3 regions of the Collimonas rhizosphaerae genome follow, and region 2 is predicted to be linked to each of the others. Evidence: predicted binding sites of a transcription regulator. Region 2 holds the regulator's gene; each other region holds the start of a gene.
The links. The regulator LexA, encoded in region 2, represses DNA repair genes until DNA is damaged. The targets are predictions, from matches to a motif close to ACTGTATNNNNATACAGT.
Positions count from the first base shown of each region.

Region 1 (6,204 bases), on a different contig from region 2:
AAAAGCGTTGGGAAGCACCTTGCGAAATTCCAGTCATTTTTTCTCGATAACTACGACATTGACGATGCATTGCTTGTAAACGGTGATGATAATTACCAGTTCGTTGTCGAGGCATTCAGAGATCTCGACTTTATACCAGTTCTAGGGTTGGATCGAACGCCGCGACACAATCAAGTGGTATTCGACAACGTCGTGGCGGGGAATATAAAGTCATCTACTGCCGCAATTCGCTTGCAGCAGGAGGACTTTGAAACTTTTGAGTTAGTCGAAGACCAACTCCGCGAATTAATGAAGCAGGGCCACGAATTATTTAAATCGTGGACACTAGTTCTCGACAATCGACTGTGTCTTAACGTTGATGCCAATAGGCGTTCGGCAGAATTACTACGATTCATTGCGAAGGCAAAACGCAAATTTTCATTTGCCGAAATCGTTGTTTGTGGCTCTTCCATCCCGTCGTCGATAGGGGAGATTATCGCGGTCCAGCAAGAGTTGTTGCACCCCAGAGTTGAGCTTGCGATCTATCGGCTCGTGCATCAGCAACAGCCGCATCCAAATTTGTATTTGGGTGATTACACCGTCGTGAGTCCGTTGTACTCAGACATAGATATTCCGAAAGAGTCAATGCGAAACGTGACCGCGCCTAAAATTGCGTATTCGTTTGATAATACACACTACGTTACTCGCGGGGGATCATTGCAACGGCATGCAAGGGGTGCGCTTCAATATAATGATCTCGCTCAAGCCTTAATTGCAAAACCATTCTATCGAGGCGCGCCGTACTCTTTCGGAGATAATTTTTTACTGGAAAAAAGTAACTTCACGGGGAAACAGGTCACCCCAAGTAGTATCTTAAAGCCCACCATCAATGCGCATATGACTTATATGTGTCTTGATTTTCAAGTTTAGCTGATCTGGCAATAAGCTTTTCACCGATATTTTTCATAAGCTTCTCTTGTCCCAAATTCTCAGCAATGATTTGCGATAGGCATGCACGTGTAAGTTTGGAGATTTTTTCATCAGTGACGCTGATCGCGACCTCTGCTAGTTCAGATCGCCATAGGGTAAGAAGTGCTAGCTGCTTGTTGAAGCCGGGATTTTTCTTTGCTGAACGTGAGTGTGATAATTTGACCTCTTGGCCGGCACGCTTAGCAACTATGATTCCCCAATGTTCAGGCGCCAGCGCCAAGGCTTTAGCTAAATGATTTTCCGTTGTTACCAGTGTTACCTTGCCGAACACTAGGTCGTAAAATTTCCCCTGCGTCAAAATTCTTTGGATATTGTCGCCTTCACCTTTGATCTCGTAGCAATGAGGCTCAGAGTGAACTGTAACCACATCGGCAATAGCGTTGCCATTATGTACGCGTAACTCTTCAATGATGGCTTTGGGGGCTTGCGTTGACAGCTTCCGTATAAGCGAACGCCTGATGTCTTTATCGCCTAATGGCGAAGAAATCTCATCTATTGGATTCATGTTATTCCCGGCTTTCTTTCATTAAGGATGAATTGTAGCGGTTGGCAAACATCGTTGCATGTTTAACTGCTTGCACCGACATGACGTTGTCGTCGAAACGTCAATGTAGGCGGTGATATGTCTCGTAGATCATCGAAAACGCACAGGCAATCGCACTTGATTTGTCAAAATCCACCGGGTCATCATTTATCGGGTAGTTGAAAACCCCGGAATGCTTAATCAAGTTGATATAGGCCGGCTGCAGGTCGTCTGCACGATTCAACTCGACCAGAACTTCTCCTTCAATTGAATGGATCAATCGCCAAGTAAGGGGCAAGCCTGCCGTACGGTGGCGTGTGACTATCGTGGCAATGATGGGCTCTGCCCGGGCAATGACTGCATCAAATTCGCTCATATTGGTAAGGCGCATGGTGTTCCCCAAAGTGCAAAATATACTGTATGTATGTACAGTATATGCGCTTATCGGGTTTTTGCTAAGGTCATGGAAATAAAATTTATTGTGAAAAAATTAACCGTCAAGAAAGGCTTGGCTGGCGTCTGAATCCCCTGGCCGGAATTGCTTTAGGGGTTGATGCAAACTGGGAGTTGACAATCGGAGATACCGGAGAGAATGGGCGAAACCAGATTGTGACGATGGTAGGGAATATCTGGGGAGGCCGGGACTGGGGCAATCGAGAAGAGGACCGTACGAGCCTTCGAGTGACTAGGGCAGTGGCAGATGCACTTGTTGATGTCTAGGGCGATGAGGGACATCGCAGCAGCATCGGCGAAGCAGAGGCGACTTAAAACCAAAATGGATTGTCAATCCATGACAACATAACTTTTCCTTCGTCGGTGGATGGTGGCCAGCGACGAAGAGCGGACATTAAGTCATGTGTTCTTGTTGGGTAGTCTTGATTGTATATACCGAGAAAAAAGTCTACAAGCATTTTCTCCGACCCGGACCAACGCCAAGAAAGTCCCTCATCGTTTGGCATAACCATTTCTTCGCTGAGAACATGCCAACCTTTTTCAAATGGGACACGTTTTGCCAACGCGGTTGCATCCCACATTCTTCGAAGCGCTGTTGCACGACCAACTCCTCTCAGTTTTGGCAGGATTAATACTTCCATCTCTACAACAAATTCTTTTATGGCTTTTTCGGCTTTGCGCAAATAACTCTTTCCAAGTGGGATTTGATCACCAATTCTGTCGCCTCTAATATTTGGGCCTGCTTTGGATATATACAGTTCATTGACTAGCCCGGATGCATGAACATACAAGTCCCTAGTAGCTTTTATCTCCAAAAGTTGATTCAGAGGTCCTGAATTTATAGTTTTGTCACCGGCGTATAGAGTGACAACTTGTTTTACGAAATCTTGAAAGCGCCCATAGCTCCACTCGATAACGGTCTTCTCCGCCATAATTGCTATTACTCCGGCAGGAGATCCAGACTTGGCTAACATATCTAGAGACAGGCCTTTGTCTTTAATATGACCTGGATTTTGAAGTAAATATTCTTGAGCCAAATCAAACAAAAGAGCCTCGGCGATACTCATTAAGCCTATTAGATATGTTGCTTCGTGGAAGAGCTGTTGCGAGGCACTTAGTTCTACAGATTTGTTGACCGCCGAAAAATACGAGGAGCCGTCATCAAGCTGTTTTTTCACTTTTGAAAAATGCTCTCTTATTGACTGACCAAAACCTGATGTACGAGCGACAGTAAGTAAGTTCATTATGATTGGTCCTAGCTGGTTTCCGTAAGAGACGATAAAGTATATCAGTTTGGCAACTTTTAAGGCGAGGCAGAATGAGTAGGAAAACCCCCTTATCTCACCCTCGGCGATGGTCCTATCATCATCGTCATGACACCAATAATCACCGCCCAAGACATTCAAGCCATGGTCAGCCACTGGCTGAGTACGCCGCCTAACGGCTATCTCGGTTCGGATTACGGCGCTGATCCCCAGTCGCTACTGCAAAATCCCATGGCCGCCGGCATTGGCGACGCTTTCATCGGCGAGATGCGCGAAGATGTGCCTGTGCTGGATGTGATGCCGGCTGACGCCGTGAATGTCTTCTATGTGGACGCGCTACCGGATCGCCTTGAGCTGATTGTCGACGTGGCCGGCTGGCAGGAGCTGGTGAGCTGACATGGCCATTCTAAAGAAGGCTTTGATCGGGTGGTCGTCAATTCGGTCTTGCAGTTCCCAGAACTAGCGGGGTTGTACCAGGTGGGCGATCCACACTTGCTATCCGCATATCCAGGACGCCCACGACCGGAGCGTCAAAGATTCCCTATTTTTTCGATGAGAAGGCCAGGTATCACATCGAACCGAAGGACAAAATGAAGGAAGAAGGCATACCGTCGCCTGACCTGTGGGATACCGTTTGCATGGCCTTCCTGGAAAATGCACACTACATTGGATCTGAAGACTATGACATTTGCCAATCCTGCGTCGACGCGGCGCGCAAAGCTGCAGAGGACGCTTTTGCTGAGGCATAGCGTAGGATCGTTTGAGATAGCCCAATGCCCATTCTTACTGCCTCAGCTAATCTCTATTTATTATTCCAAGTGTTCGCCAGAATGTCGGATGAACATACGCAAACGAATTCGGTTTGATCGAGCCTAAACTCGGCGCATCGTTATTGTGAAATGACCAATATGTGCCGCTTGTAGAATCAGGTTTGATACCGATCAAGCCTACCGTATAGAAGACTTGAAATACGGTTGTCAACACAGAATGCAACGTGCCTTTTCCATTTAATATAAAATCACTTGCGGACTGAATCACTGAGTCGTCGGAATCCAGATTGTGTGAAAATCGTGCGTAAAAAAATTCTTCAAACGCTTCTCGATTTATCGCAGCATATCTGAACGTGTAAGGCCGTCCCTGTAATAGTGTTGCATAATCACTGAGGAACGGATAAGTCCCTCCCCACTCCTCCTGCAGAGAAATCATTCTCTTGCCGGAATACTCGCCCTCTGCTGTAGAAACGATTTGAGCAGTTACAGAGTTTCGATTTTCAGCATGATCAAGGCACAAGTTGACGAACAAGATTGCATCTCGTGGCCGCAGAAAAGTTCGGTCAACTAGGTATTCGAAAAAAGTAATTTTCCCTATTTGACGAGGAAAAAGCTCCTTCAGCTTAACGGGTCTTGTAGTGTATCGCTGCCGAACTAGCTTCTCTATTCGTCGATCAAGCAACTCCTCCAATTGGGGCCTCGACCATCTAAGTTTTAGATAAAGCGATTCATATTTTTCTTCCTGGAACCCGGCATCCTTTGTTTTTGATATCACTCGATTTAACAGGTCGACCCGCAATGCGATCACAATCTTTACATGCGTCAATTTCAAAAAAGAGCGAACAGTTTCGATCAGTGACCGGATTAACTTGTATCGCAGTGACTCCTCTACCCAATGCTCGTCCAAACCATCGATCGTTATGAAATATTTTTGCTGAGGATCATTGAAGATGTCTTCAGAGAGCATTCTAGCTACGTCAGAAAGGGCCTTTATTTGAATCTGACTGACAACCTTCTTGCCTCGTTGGACTACTTCTCTTTTGTCTTCTTCGGTCAATTTCCGGCCGGCCGAGGCGTCTAGTTTCATTCCTCCGAAATCCGCGCCTATTGCGGCCTTTAGGTCGGTTTCAACTTTCGTAGTTAGCTCCTGCACGCGATATTCAGTTTCATTCCAAAATTTCTCACCCCATTCTCGGAGATAATTAATTGCTTGTTCTTTGGAATGGTCGCGGCGGAAAACCGAAGTCAAGCTGGCGAGGAAACTTTGCTTCTGGGCTTCATTATGGATTTTGAATTTATATTTGAGCAGCTCTACTGTAAGAACGTGCTTCCATAGAAGTTGGTAGAACAAGTCTAAGCTAACGCCCGCGGACTCGAAAAAATTAATGATGTCGGAATTTGCAATGTAACTTAGCGATAGATTCTGTGGGGGAACGTCAATGACGTGTTCTTCAACTTCCTTCAGCTTCCGAATCAAAGCGCTTTTTCCTGCGCCGGTCCTGCCAACGATTATTCTTTTGGCGTTTGTTGTGTCTTGCAAGACCGCTAGATCGCCGGTCTCAACAAAGCACTCCGAAAGATATGTGTCATCCGCCTCCGCATCGGCCGCGCCTACAGTGTCGTTCCTTTTAAAGCTAAAGTTGATCCCCGTGTCTCGTTCGTTCATGTTCGCCCCCGTTTTAATTGATGAATTATTGTGTGGCGTCTCCATAATACTAAGTTAATTTTCCGGAAAGCATCTTTTTTGATCGATGTTGATAATGCAACAAAAAATAGTCGCGTAAGGGATTAGCTTGTTGCAAATGTGAAAGTTACTTAAAGATAATATGTTATGCTTAGTTTAACTCTTGATAATGAACAAGCGCGAAAATGACAGTCGCTATACCAAAGTGGAATGCACAGGGAGTTGTGCCGCCGATTGATCCGGCGGACCCTACGTCCTTCAATCGATCACCGTATGAGGTCTCCCTGGTTGACCTGATAAAAACATATGGCACGTCCCCGGAGCGTCGGGCAATCCTAAAAGGATTCCTCGCGTATCGCGCTGCACTGCATGCTCTTGGGCTCGTTGAAGGTTTTCAGTGGATTAATGGTAGTTTTTCCGAAGATGTCGAAAAGCTTGAAGATCGGCATCCAAAGGACATCGATGTCGTCTCACATTTTGACAAATCCTCCCATATTGATTTGTCGGCCACTGGTGATTTGTTTGCGCACGACATTGTGA
Region 1 covers NZ_JBANDC010000002.1:21,682-27,885, reverse strand. Annotated here, with positions in the region: gene V8G57_RS02605 (beta family protein) at 1-909, shown strand, start outside; gene V8G57_RS02600 (sce7726 family protein) at 866-1,474, opposite strand; gene V8G57_RS02595 (DUF2471 family protein) at 1,575-1,883, opposite strand; gene V8G57_RS02590 (hypothetical protein) at 2,257-3,189, opposite strand; gene V8G57_RS02585 (hypothetical protein) at 3,319-3,606, shown strand; gene V8G57_RS02580 (P-loop ATPase, Sll1717 family) at 4,006-5,646, opposite strand; gene V8G57_RS02575 (DUF6932 family protein) at 5,850-6,204, shown strand, end outside.
Region 1: the regulator LexA is predicted to act here: its motif matches at 1,908-1,925, upstream of V8G57_RS02595 (DUF2471 family protein).

Region 2 (6,204 bases):
CCGCCAGCCAGCACCGCAGGAATGGCCTGGGTCTGGATTGGAGTAGGGGTAGTGTATCCGTGTTCGGTTACTGCACGAACGATGGCTTCGGACAAGCCGAGTTCAGAAAAAGACATGACAACTCAATAGAATAGTATCGGCCTGTCGCCTTCTATAAGGCGCCAGTCGCAGGCAAACGGATTAGAGGAGATTGGAGTCAGCTGGGCTGGCATTTGCTTTTCAGCCCGATAACGTCCTTGACAGCAGTATTTGACTGGAGAATTTGCTGTGTCGCCGCAGAGTATAACAACGGCGCGCTACAGGCAAGCAATTCCCGCATGTTGTGGGGCCAGGGGCCATAAAACAGCCGCTGGCGATCCGCCTGGAAATAAAGCGGACCGCACGGTGTGCAAGCGCGGGTCAGCCGGTTTGTTTCATGGCGGCAGCGGCGCGCTCGCGTATTTCTTCATCCGAATAGTCGGCGATGTGCGTGCCTACGGTCCAGACGTGGCCGAACGGGTCTTTCAGGGTGCCGGAGCGGTCGCCATAGAACTGGTCTTGCAATGGTCGCGCCTGCGTGCCACCGGCAGCGATTGCCCGCGGGAACACCACATCCACGTCTTCAACATAGAGCATGATGCTGACGCCAGCCCCGCCCAGTGTTTTCGGGCTGCGGATATCCATCTCCGGGAATTCGTCGGCCAGCATGACGTGGGAATCGCCGATCTTGATTTCCGCATGCCCGATCCTGTGGTCAGGCCCCTCCATGCGCATTATTTCCACTGCATTAAAAGCTTTTTTGTAAAACGCGATTGCGTCGGCCGCGCCGTTGACAATGAGGTAGGGAGTGACGGAAGAATATCCGTCCGGAATTGGTTTGACTGCCATATTGTTCTCCTGCGAGTTGAGAAATGGTCGTTAGGGCTGTCCAATTGCGCTGTTGCGCATGCATTGTAGTCGCCCGGCCACGCAGTTGAAATGACAAAGCAGAGTTTTATGGCGCTTCCGGGGCAGGGTTTCTCTTGCCCCGGAAAATCCAGTGGGCTATTTGCCGGCGAATGGCGACAGCAAGCCGACCATCTGCGCAAATACTTTGGGACTGCCGGCCAGCACGTCGCCCTTGTACAAATAATCGGATTCGCCGGTGAAATCGCCGACGATGCCGCCCGATTCGCTGATCAGCAGGGAGCCTGCAGCGATATCCCAAGGTTTCAGGCCTTTTTCAAAGAAACCGTCAAGGCGGCCTGCTGCGACGTACGCCAGGTCGAGGGCGGCGGCGCCCGGACGGCGCAGGCCGGCACAGCTTTGCGTCATGATGCGGAACATTTTCATGTATTCATCCATGGCCGGGCCTTCTGTTTCGCGGAAAGGAAAGCCGGTGCCGATCAGGGCGTCGGCGATCTTGTCGCGCTTGCCGACGCGGATCCGCTTGTCGTTCAGGTAGGCGCCGGAACCCTTGGTGGCTGTGAACAAATCGTTGCGAGTCGGGTCGTACACGACTGCCTGGGTGATCTGGCCGCGGTGCTGCAGCGCGATCGAGACGCAGTATTGCGGGAAACCATGGATGAAATTGGTGGTGCCGTCGAGCGGATCGATGATCCAGACGTTTTCATTATCGTCATGCAGGTTGGCGGAGGCGCCAGATTCCTCGGCCAGGATGGCGTGGTCCGGATAGGCATTCTTCAGTACATCAATGATCGCCGCTTCAGCAGCCTGGTCGACTTCGGTGACAAAGTCGTTATGCTGCTTTTTGGTGACTTTCAGCAAATCGAGGTCGAAAGAGGCGCGCGAGATGACCTTGGCGCCATTGCGGGCGGCCTTGATGGCCGTATTGAGCATTGGATGCATGATAGTGTTCCGTTAAAATGGCGGCACTGTGCCAACCGGGAACAGAACCACCTATATGATGAATAATAATGAACGATGCGGATGTTTCAGTGAATATTTCGAAAAATAAGCAACTTTTAGTCGAAGAAATCCGCGTAATGGCGCTATTTTAAATGAACCCGGCAAAAATCAACACGTCTCTTTTCAATCGGCTGCGCTTTGTGCTGGTTGAAACCAGCAGTCCCGGCAATGTCGGTGCTGCTGCACGCGCTATCAAAACCATGGGATTTTCCGAGCTGGTCCTGGTCAATCCGCGTTTCCCCGATGTGTTGCAGCGTGAGGAAGCGGTCGCGTTTGCCAGCGGCGCGCAGGACGTCCTGGCGGCGGCGCGGATTGTCGATAGCCTGGAGCAGGCCCTGGAAGGCTGCAACTTCGCTGCTGCCCTGAGTGCCCGCTTGCGAGAATTTTCCCCGCCCTTGATGGCGCCGCGCGCCTTGGCGGCACAACTGGCCGGCGATGCCAGCCTGAATGCGGCGGTCATCTTCGGCAGCGAACGTTACGGGCTGCCTAACGAGATTGTCGAAAAATGCAATGTGCTGCTGAATATTCCGGCGAATCCCGAGTATTCATCGCTGAACCTGGCGCAGGCAGTGCAGGTGCTGGCGTATGAATGCCGGGTTGCAGCCAGCGAGGATGTGTCGCCGGCAAGCAGCGGAGAGATCGGTTTCCAGGGTAATGCTGCCAGCCTGACCGACATCGACGGCATGTTCGCCCATCTTGAACAAGCCTTGATAGAGATCGAATTCCTTGATCCGGCCAGCCCGAAAAAGCTGATGCCGCGCCTGAAGCGGCTGTTCTCGCGCACCCAGCTGGAAACCGAGGAGGTCAATATTTTGCGCGGCATCGCCAGCCAGATACTGACCAAACGGCGCCGCCTTGATCGTTCCTGATTAATTCCAGCTACGCAATAGTCCGACCGCCAGGCCCTCCAGGGCGAAATCCTCTTGGCTGGATGTCACGATGATCGGCTCGAAATCAGGATTTTCCGGCAGCAGCTGGATAGTGGAGCCGATTTTCTGGTAACGCTTGACGGTGACGTCGTCGCCCAGGCGGGCCACCACGATCTGGCCATTCCTGGCACTGTCGGCTTTCTTGACCGCGAGCAGGTCGCCGTCCAGGATGCCGGCGTCGCGCATCGACATCCCGCGCACCTTCAGCAGGTAATCCGGTTTGGCGCTGAACAGGGCGGGGTCGACGTTGTAGCTGGCCTGGATATGTTCCTGCGCCAGGATCGGCGAGCCTGCGGCGACCCGTCCGACCAGCGGCAGGCTGAGCTGCATCAGGGCCGGGTGCGGCAAGGCCAGCTGCGTGCCCTGGCTGCGGCTGGCGCTTTCGGTCAGCCGGATCCCGCGCGAGGTGCCGGCCGAGATCACGATGGCGCCCTTGCGCGCCAGCGCCTGCAGATGTTCTTCTGCCGCATTGGCTGAGCGAAAGCCGAGTTCGGTTGCTATTTCGGCGCGCGTCGGCGGGAAGCCGGTGTTTTCGATGGCGTCCTTGATCAGATCGAGGATTTGCTGCTGACGTGCGGTCAATTTGATCATGGCGTATTTTGGTGTAAAAAAATGGTGTGGGAGTGCTTGGAAAAGCGGTAAAGAAACAGCAAAGGCAGCGCTGGTGCGCCCAATCGATGCTGTGCATAACAACAGTCTGTATTTTTGTACAGTATTTGTGCAAATGCAAGACAATTTGATGCGATTTGACCACTCTTTAGCTATTTACTTACATCCCGGCGAGGGCCCGGGTCTGAAATCATTGAGTTTTGTTGCAATTGCTAGTACTATTGCTGGTTTTCCTCTTCCCACACTCGTCTTGACGCCGAGGTGGGCGATTTTTCAATCCGTCCAAAAGGAGCTTACATGCGTCATTATGAAATCGTATTTATCGTCCATCCAGATCAAAGCGAGCAAGTGCCTGCGATGATCGAGCGCTACAAAGGCATCGTCACTACACGTGGCGGCACTGTGCATCGCGTGGAAGACTGGGGCCGCCGCCAACTGGCATACCTGATCCAGAAACTGGCTAAAGCACATTACGTCTGCCTCAACATCGAGTGCGACAGCGAAACCCTGGCTGAAATCGAAACCGGCTTCAAGTTCAATGATGCAGTGCTGCGTCATCTGACCGTCAAGCTGAAGAAGGCTGAAACCGGTCCTTCGCCGATGATGAAGGCTGTGCAGAAGGAAGATGCTGCCAAGAGCCATCGCACCGAAGCGCCGGCAGCCTAATACTAGCCGCCTACCAGCATTCATTACGTAGCCGACGAGTTCATCAGGAGTGGATCAACCCAATAATGTGTTTCAACTGGTTGCCGTAGTCGCCGAACGTGAAGTCATACGTTACACACCGGCAGGCATCCCGATCGTATCTGCGATATTGCAGCACCGCTCGGAACCGATTGAAGCAGGCATCAAGCGTCTGATCGAATTCGAAATTGCCGCGCTAGCCGTCGGCGAGATTTCGGGAAGATTCAGCAAGGCGCAACTGGGCGAGACATTCTGGTTTACGGGATTCATGGCACGCAAGAGCCGCAACGGTAGAAGCCTGGTATTTCACATCACGGATTTCGCTGCAACCGCGATTGCAGATGAATCAATTAGTCAAAATTTAAAGTCTAAAATTTAGATACAGGAGCCAAAAATGGCATTCGGTAAAAAGTTCGATAAAAGCAAACTGAAAAACAAGCGTCAACAACAAAACCCGCTGTTCAAGCGCAAGAAATTCTGCCGTTTCACCGCTGCACACGTTGCCAGCGTTGACTACAAAGATATCGACACGCTGAAGGATTTTGTTCAGGAAAACGGCAAGATCATGCCAGCACGTCTGACCGGCACCAAGGCAATCTATCAACGTCAAGTGGACACCGCGATCAAGCGCGCGCGTTTCCTGGCGCTGCTGCCGTACACCGATCTGCACAACGCTTAATTGACGACTTGAAATAGGAGAAAAACATGCAAGTCATTCTGTTGGAAAAAGTCGTTAATCTCGGCAATCTGGGTGAAGTTGTTCGCGTCAAGGACGGTTACGCACGTAACTTCCTGATTCCGCAACGTATGGCACGTCGTGCTACAACTACTGCCATCGCTGAATTCGAAGCGAAGCGCGCCGACCTGGAAAAAGCTGCCGCCGCCAAGCTGGCTGCCGCTCAAGTCCAGGGCGAAAAACTGAACGGCCTGACCGTGCAGATTTCGCAAAAATCGGGTGTTGACGGCCGTCTGTTCGGTTCCGTGACCAACTTCGACATCGCTGAAGCGTTGACCAAGCAAGGTTTTGCAGTCGAAAAAGCTCAAGTTCGTTTGCCTGTCGGTCCTCTGAAGACCACCGGCGAGCACGCTGTTGCGGTTGCCCTGCATACCGACGTCGTAGTCGACATCGTTATCGCTGTGATCGGCGAGCACGTTTGATACGTTGCCTGAAATAGTTGTTGTAGTGTTAAAAAGCCGGGTTTTCCCGGCTTTTTTTATGTCCTTTTTCTGGACGCGATGGCAAGACCGATATCAGAAACGGGTATAATTCGCGCCATGAAAGCACCTTCCAAAGCACCGTCCGATCCGCAGTTAGACTCTCTCCGCGTACCACCCCATTCCATCGAAGCAGAACAATCCGTTTTAGGCGGACTGCTGCTGGATAACGCGGCCTGGGACAAGATCGCCGACTTTGTGAACGCCGACGATTTCTATCGGTACGACCACCGCATCATCTTCCAGCACATGGTCAAGCTGATCAACGGCAGCAAGCCTGCCGACGTAATCACTGTCTATGAATCGCTGAGCGGCACCGGCAAGGCTGAAGAGGTGGGCGGCCTGAGCTACCTTAACGCGCTGGCCCAGAATACGCCGTCCGCCGCCAATATCCGCCGCTACGCCGAGATCGTGCGCGACCGCGGCGTGCTGCGCAAATTGATCACCGTCGCCGACGAGATTTCCGGCCAGGCTTTCAGCCCGCAGGGCAAGGAAGTCAAGCAGATGCTGGACGAGGCCGAATCGAAGATCTTCGCGATCGCCGAGGAAGGCGCGCGCGGCGCCCAAGGGTTCCAGGAAATCCAGCCTTTGCTGACGCAAGTGGTGGAGCGCATCGACGAACTCTACAACCGCGACAACCAGAGCGACATCACCGGCGTCTCGACCGGCTTCATCGATCTCGACAAGATGACTTCCGGCCTGCAAAAGGGCGACCTGGTCATCGTCGCTGGACGGCCGTCGATGGGTAAGACTGCATTCTCTGTGAATATCGGCGAAAACGTCGCGCTCGACAGCGGTTTGCCGGTGGCGATCTTTTCGATGGAAATGGGCGGCACCCAGCTCGCCATGCGTATGCTGGGTTCGGTCGGCAAGCTCGACC
Region 2 covers NZ_JBANDC010000003.1:188,432-194,635, reverse strand. Annotated here, with positions in the region: gene V8G57_RS05400 (DEAD/DEAH box helicase) at 1-116, opposite strand, end outside; gene V8G57_RS05395 (VOC family protein) at 400-867, opposite strand; gene V8G57_RS05390 (inositol monophosphatase family protein) at 1,024-1,827, opposite strand; gene V8G57_RS05385 (RNA methyltransferase) at 1,980-2,756, shown strand; gene lexA (transcriptional repressor LexA) at 2,757-3,407, opposite strand; gene rpsF (30S ribosomal protein S6) at 3,723-4,091, shown strand; gene priB (primosomal replication protein N) at 4,141-4,488, shown strand; gene rpsR (30S ribosomal protein S18) at 4,504-4,788, shown strand; gene rplI (50S ribosomal protein L9) at 4,815-5,267, shown strand; gene V8G57_RS05355 (replicative DNA helicase) at 5,385-6,204, shown strand, end outside.

Region 3 (6,204 bases), on a different contig from region 2:
TAGCAACACCGGTATTTCCCTGTATGCGCCGGGCAAGAAAACCGGCGTGCTGGTGACCGGCAAGCCGGGCAAATCGATACTGCCGCCGCCGTTTGACCAAGTACGCTCGATCAGCGGCATCGGCCACCAGATCCATCATAAATTCGTCGTATGCGGTTTCAGCGGCGACAGCCCGGTTGTGTACTGCGGCTCATCCAATCTTGCCCTTGGCGGGGAACAGGCCAACGGCGACAACCTGCTGGCGATCCATGACGGCGACGTCGCAACGGTGTTCGCCATCGAAGCGGTGGGATTGGTCGATCATTTCCAGTTCCTGAACCGGATGGCGGCCGTCGCGCCGGCGGCGGCCAATGAACCGGTGCCGGCCTCGAAACAGCAGGCCGCGCTTGCCGTCGGCTGGTTCCTGTCCACCAGCGACAGCTGGGCCCGCCCCTATTTCGATCCCAACGATTCCCATTGCACCGACCGCCTGCTGTTTGCCTGATGCCTGCGCCAGCTCGGCAGCTCAGCTGCCGAGCTGCCACCATGCGGGCAGCAGCTGCCTGACTTTCTGCCGCGCAAAACGGTCGTCGATCAGGTACACCACGCCGCGGTCCCGCTCGGTGCGGATCACCCTGCCCGCGGCCTGCACCACTTTCTGCAACCCGGGATACAGGTAGGTGCAGTCGTAGCCCTGGCCGAAAGTGCGCTCCATCTGCAACATGATCTGTTCATTGACCGGATTGACCTGCGGCAGCCCCAGGGTCGCGATGAACGCGCCGATCAGGCGTGCGCCGGGCAAATCGATGCCCTCCGCAAACGCGCCGCCGAGCACCGCGAAACCGACGCCTTGCGAGGTATCGGTAAACCGCGCCAGGAACTGCTCCCTTTCCCGCTCATCCATGCGGCGCGCCTGCTGCCACAAAGGGATATCGGGATAGCGCGCAGCGAACATGGCGGCGACTTTCTCCAGGTAGTCGTAGCTGCTGAAAAACGTCAGGTAGTTGCCCGGCTGCTCCCGGTATTGCCTGGCGACCAGGTCCACGATCGGCGCCAGCGACCGCTCGCGATGCTGGAAACGGGTCGAAATCCCGGCGACCAGCTGCACTGACAGCTGGTCGGCGGTAAACGGCGACGGCACGTCGAGCCAGGCGGTGTTGTCGGGCATGCCCAGTATCTTGCTGTAAAAATGCCAAGGGTTGAGCGTGGCGGAAAACAGCGTGGCCGAATGCGCAGCGGCAAAGCGCGGCGCCAGGAAGCTTGCCGGCACGATATTGCGCAGGCACAGCGTCGCGCCATGGGCGCCGCGCCGGGTGATGTCGAACAGCGAGTGGCTATCGAACAGCTCGGCGATGCGGGTGAAGTGCATGGCGTCGAAATAGAAGCGCTGCAGGTCGCTGTCGAGGGCGGCCGGATGATCGACCATGTAGTCGGTGATATCGGCCACGGCCTGCTGCAGCGCCTGGATGAAGCCGTCCGGCAGGTCTTCGTAGCGCTGGTATTCAGCTTCCTGCTCCTTGTACAGCGCATTCCATTGACGGTTGACGCGGTCCAGCGCGCGCTTGAGCGCCGGCGGCGCCGCTTGCCGCACGGCTTTGAAGCCGGCTTGTTCCATCTCGGCGGAATACATCTTGCGCGCCCGCTCGATCATGTTGTGCGCTTCGTCGACCAGCACGCCGACCCGCCACTGGTTGGCGCTAGCCAGGCCGTACAGCATGGCGCTCAGGTCGAAATAATAGTTGTAGTCGCCGACGATCACGTCCGACCAGCGCACCAGCTCCTGGCTCAGGTAATAGGGACAGACGCGATGTGCGGCGGCGACCTGGCGCAAGCCCTCCTTGTCCATCGCACCGCTGACGATGGCAGCGCTGCGCGCCTGCGGCAGGCGGTCGTAAAACCCTTGCGCCAACGGACAGGAGTCGCCATGGCAGGCTTTGTCGGGATGTTCGCACGCCTTGTCGCGCGCGACCAGCTCCAGTACGCGCAACGGCAATCCCGCCGCGCTTTGCTTGATGCGCGCCGTCGCTTCCAGCGCCAGCGCGCGCCCTGGCGTCTTGGCTGAAAGAAAAAATATTTTGTCCAACGCCTGGCCAGGAGTCGCCTTGAGCAAAGGGAACAGGCTGCCGATCGTCTTGCCGATGCCGGTCGGCGCCTGCGCCAGCAGGCAACGGCCGCTGCTGGCGCCCTTATACACTGCTTCCGCCAGGATCCGCTGGCCGGGACGGAAATCGGCGTGCGGAAAGCGCAAGGCGGTGAGTTGGGCGTCGCGTGCGGCGCGATGCGCCATCTCCTGTTCGGCCCAGGCCAGGAAGCGGCTGCACTGCTCTTCGAAAAACTGTTGCAGGCAAGCGGCAGTCGCATGTTCGGTCAGCAGGGTTTCCTGCTGTTTGCCGATGTCGTAGTACACCAGCGCCAGCTGCAGTCCGGGCAGGTTGCGCGCCTGGCACAGCAAGTGGCCATAAATCCGCACCTGCGCCCAGTGCAGGTGGCGGTGGTTGTCCGGCATGCGCTCCAGGCTGCCGCGGAAGGTCTTGATTTCTTCCAGCCGGTTCAAGGCCGGATCGTAGCCGTCGGCGCGGCCGCGCACCAGCAGCGGCCCGTAGCGGCCGCTCAGGCTGACTTCCTTTTCATAAGCGGCATCGCGGCGTGACGCCACCATGGCGTGGCCCGCGATGCCTTCCAGCGCAGTCGGCGCCGGCGTGAAGCGCAGGTCAAGGTCGCCCTGCTTGGCCGTGAACTCGCATAGGGCGCGGACGGCGATTACGTATGCGGCCTGGTTCACGCGCACTCCCCTGCCCATTGCACGTAACAGACGGCGACCGGGATGCCGTGTTCGGCAAAATAGTGCAGCCAGCGGACCTGGTTGTCCTGCAGGCGGTCGCCCGGGCCTTTGACTTCGATCATCTGGTAGCGTTTTTCCGCCGGCCAGAACTGGATCAGGTCCGGCAAGCCGGAACGGTTGGTCTTGATATCCTGCAGGATGCGCTCGAAACATTTGCGCAGGTGCAGCGGTGGCAGGCAATCCAGCGCCATTGCCAGCAGCGCTTCGTCGATGGACTCCCAGAACACGAACGGCGACTGGATGCCGGCCTTGGCGCGGAAATTGCGCCAGATGGCCTGCTTATAGCCGCCGCTGCCGAACTGGGCGAAACCGGCCTCGAACAGCGCAGCACGGCGTTGCTGGAAATCGGCGCTGTGCAGGTCCGCGGGGCCGCTCTGGAACGGATGGAAGAACGCGCCCGGCAGCGGTGCAAAGATGGCATCCCAGAACAGCAGGCCGAACAGTGAATTGATCAGCGTGTTTTCGACGTAGACGACGGGCGCATCGGGGCGCGACAGATGGCTGGCAAGCACGGTTTCGACCGGGATGCCGGGCTCGGCCCGCGGCAACGCCATATCCTGGCGGACGATAGCCGCGGCAGCGGCCTGCGGCATCTTGCCGTGGCCCAGCTGCCGCCGCAAACGCGGCATGACGCGCAGCAGCTGCTGTTTTTCAGCTTCGCTTTCCGGCTGCCGCTCGGCCTGCTGCGCCAGTGCGAAAGCCGCATCGGGCTGGCCGCAGCGTTCCAGCACCCGGATCGCACGCAGGCGCGCCCCCGGCCAAGCACATTCAGCATAAAGCCGTAGCGCGGCCGGCAGTTCTGCGCTGCGTTCGTAGTGCTGGGCGACCTGGAACAGCAGCTTGCTGCGGCGCTGTTCCAGCCAGTCGTTCGGATAAGGCACCTCGGGAACGTCAGCCAGTACGGCTGCCGGCGCTGCGCCGTTGCGGAACCGTTCGCGGCAGGCGTGCAGGTGCAGGTAATCGTCGATGTCTTGCCTGCTGCTGAAACCTTGCGCAAGCGACAAATCGACCTGTTCGTACCGGAAAATCCCCAGTTCCGACAGCACGAATTCCGACCAGTCCTGGTGCAGGTTGCCGAAGAACATCAGCCGCAGCCGGTCGCACAGCGGCGCAATGCGCAGCTGCAACAGCTGGTCGTCGATACCCCAGCCGGCCAGCGTGCGCACCGCGTCGCCATGCTCGCCGCGCAGGATTTCCAGCTGCTCTGCCTTGCGCGCGCTGCGCGGCAGCAGCGGAAATATTTCCGCGAGCTCGGTCTTCGTCAGCAGGCCGCACAGTTGTCCGATATCGATGGCCGGCTCTCCGTCCAGCCAGCCGGCGGCGACCAGGGGCACTGCGGCGCTGCGCGGGCAGCCGATTTCGTCGTAGCGCAGCCGGCCCAGGCGAAACAGCTCGCCCTTGCGCATCACCATCCGCACCAGCAGTGCGCGCGAGGCCAGCGGCAATGCTTCGAAACCGTCGACGAAAGCCTGTTCCTCGCCATCCAGCAGATGCCGATAGCGGGCGCGCACCGATGCCACCATGGCAAGGAAATTGTCGAGATAATAAAAACGGTTTTCCAGCACTCTGATCATGTTGCGGCCGCCGCAGCTCTGCGCATTGCGAAGAGCGCCAGGCAAAATTGAAGATGGTTGACTGTATGGATATACAGTTATGCTGCAGTATATATCAACCCTGAAGGATTTCCGCTTTCGGCCAGGGGGAAGCCGCGCTCCGTCGCAAAAACCCGATGTTCCCGCGTGAAATGCTAGCGTTCCTCATCATCGTCGTCAGATATATCTTCGATGCTGACGATCTCGCCGCCGCGCTCGACGATCTCCCGGTGGCAGGCTGCCAGCAGCGCATCGAAATCCGCGTCCTCCATTTCACCCTCCAGGTCCTCCTGTGCCGGGCCGCCATCGTCATCGTCGATCTCGGTCTGTTCAAATTTCGGGCTGGTCCCGATATACGAGGCGCTGTATGGACCGCCTTCATCCGTTTCCGTGACCACCAGCGTGAAAAGCGCATTGTCGGTTTCAATGATGTAGGTACTGACGGGCCGCATGAAAATCTCCTTGTCTATCCAGGCGATGAATGAACTACCCTCGCAAAACGGCGGCGTGCGCCGACCGGCCCGGTTCTGCTGCGCCAGGCCTTGACAGTGTCATTGGGAGTGAGACGGATCGGAGCTTAAATAATTCTCCATCAGGAGCGATTTCGCAAGTTTTTTTGCGGACAAGGCCGGGCTTGCCGGCGCCGGCTGCTGTCAAATAATCATTGCTGATGGAAGGTAATACTGTTTTCGGACGGCGGCCGGATTGTCAACGGCTGGCTCCCCAGTCTCTGCGGGGGCGTTCGTCGATGACGGAAATATCCTGGATGCCGAGTATCTCGCCCCCGCGTTCCGCGATCTGGCGGTGGCAAGTCGCGATGAGCGCGTCAAAATCGACGTCTGTCGCTTCGCCGTCAAGGTCTTTCTGCCCCAGCCCGGGATTATCCACCCAGGGCAGCTCGACTTTTTGCCGGGTCCCGACATACGTCGCCTTATAAGAGCCGCCATCGCCGGCTTCGGTGATGACTAGCGTAAACAACGCATTCGTTGTTTCAATCATGTAAGTACGGTCCAGCGCCATGACAATTTCCTTGATCCGTCAGCCTTGAGTCGGGTTAACTTAAGTTCGTTTAACTATACCGCCATCGACGTTCACGCGCTCGAGTCCAGGCTACTGTCCGGCCGGCGAGGCCGGCGCCAGCAGCCGCTCGGGCGGCGAGATCTGCGATGAGGGGGATGAAAAAAGGAAGCATGATGCGCTTCAACAGCTGCCCTGTATGTTCGGTGCTTAACACATCCTGGATGCCGGGATCGGCGATACTGGCGGCAGCGACAACGAGGAGAGAACCATGAAGCTCAAGGGATCCTGCCATTGCGGCGCAGTCCGCTTCAGCCTGGAAAGCGACACGCCCTACCCTTACCAGCGCTGCTATTGTTCGATTTGCCGCAAGACCCAGGGCGGCGGCGGGTATGCCGTCAACATCGGCGGCGACGCCAGCACCCTGAAAGTGCAAGGCCGGGACGACGTCAACGTCTATCACGCAAAACTCAAGCGGCACGGCGAATCGCGCGTCCATACCAGCACCGCGCAACGCCATTTCTGCCGGCGTTGCGGCAGCGCGCTATGGCTCTACAGCCCGGAATGGCCGGAACTGGTCCATCCGTTCGCATCCGCCATCGATACGCCGCTGCCAACGCCGCCTGAATACACCCACCTGCTTCTGGCCTACAAGGCGCCGTGGGTGGAAGTCAAGGCTGGCCGCAAGGACAAGCAGTTCAAGCAATTTCCGCGTGAGTCTTTATTTGAATGGCATCAGCGGCTGGAGCTGCTGAAATGACGAGCCTGTAAAAC
Region 3 covers NZ_JBANDC010000031.1:19,572-25,775, forward strand. Annotated here, with positions in the region: gene V8G57_RS25415 (phospholipase D-like domain-containing protein) at 1-484, shown strand, start outside; gene V8G57_RS25420 (helicase C-terminal domain-containing protein) at 506-2,779, opposite strand; gene V8G57_RS25425 (VRR-NUC domain-containing protein) at 2,758-4,395, opposite strand; gene V8G57_RS25430 (hypothetical protein) at 4,569-4,865, opposite strand; gene V8G57_RS25435 (hypothetical protein) at 5,122-5,433, opposite strand; gene V8G57_RS25440 (GFA family protein) at 5,702-6,190, shown strand.
Region 3: the regulator LexA is predicted to act here: its motif matches at 4,456-4,473, upstream of V8G57_RS25425 (VRR-NUC domain-containing protein).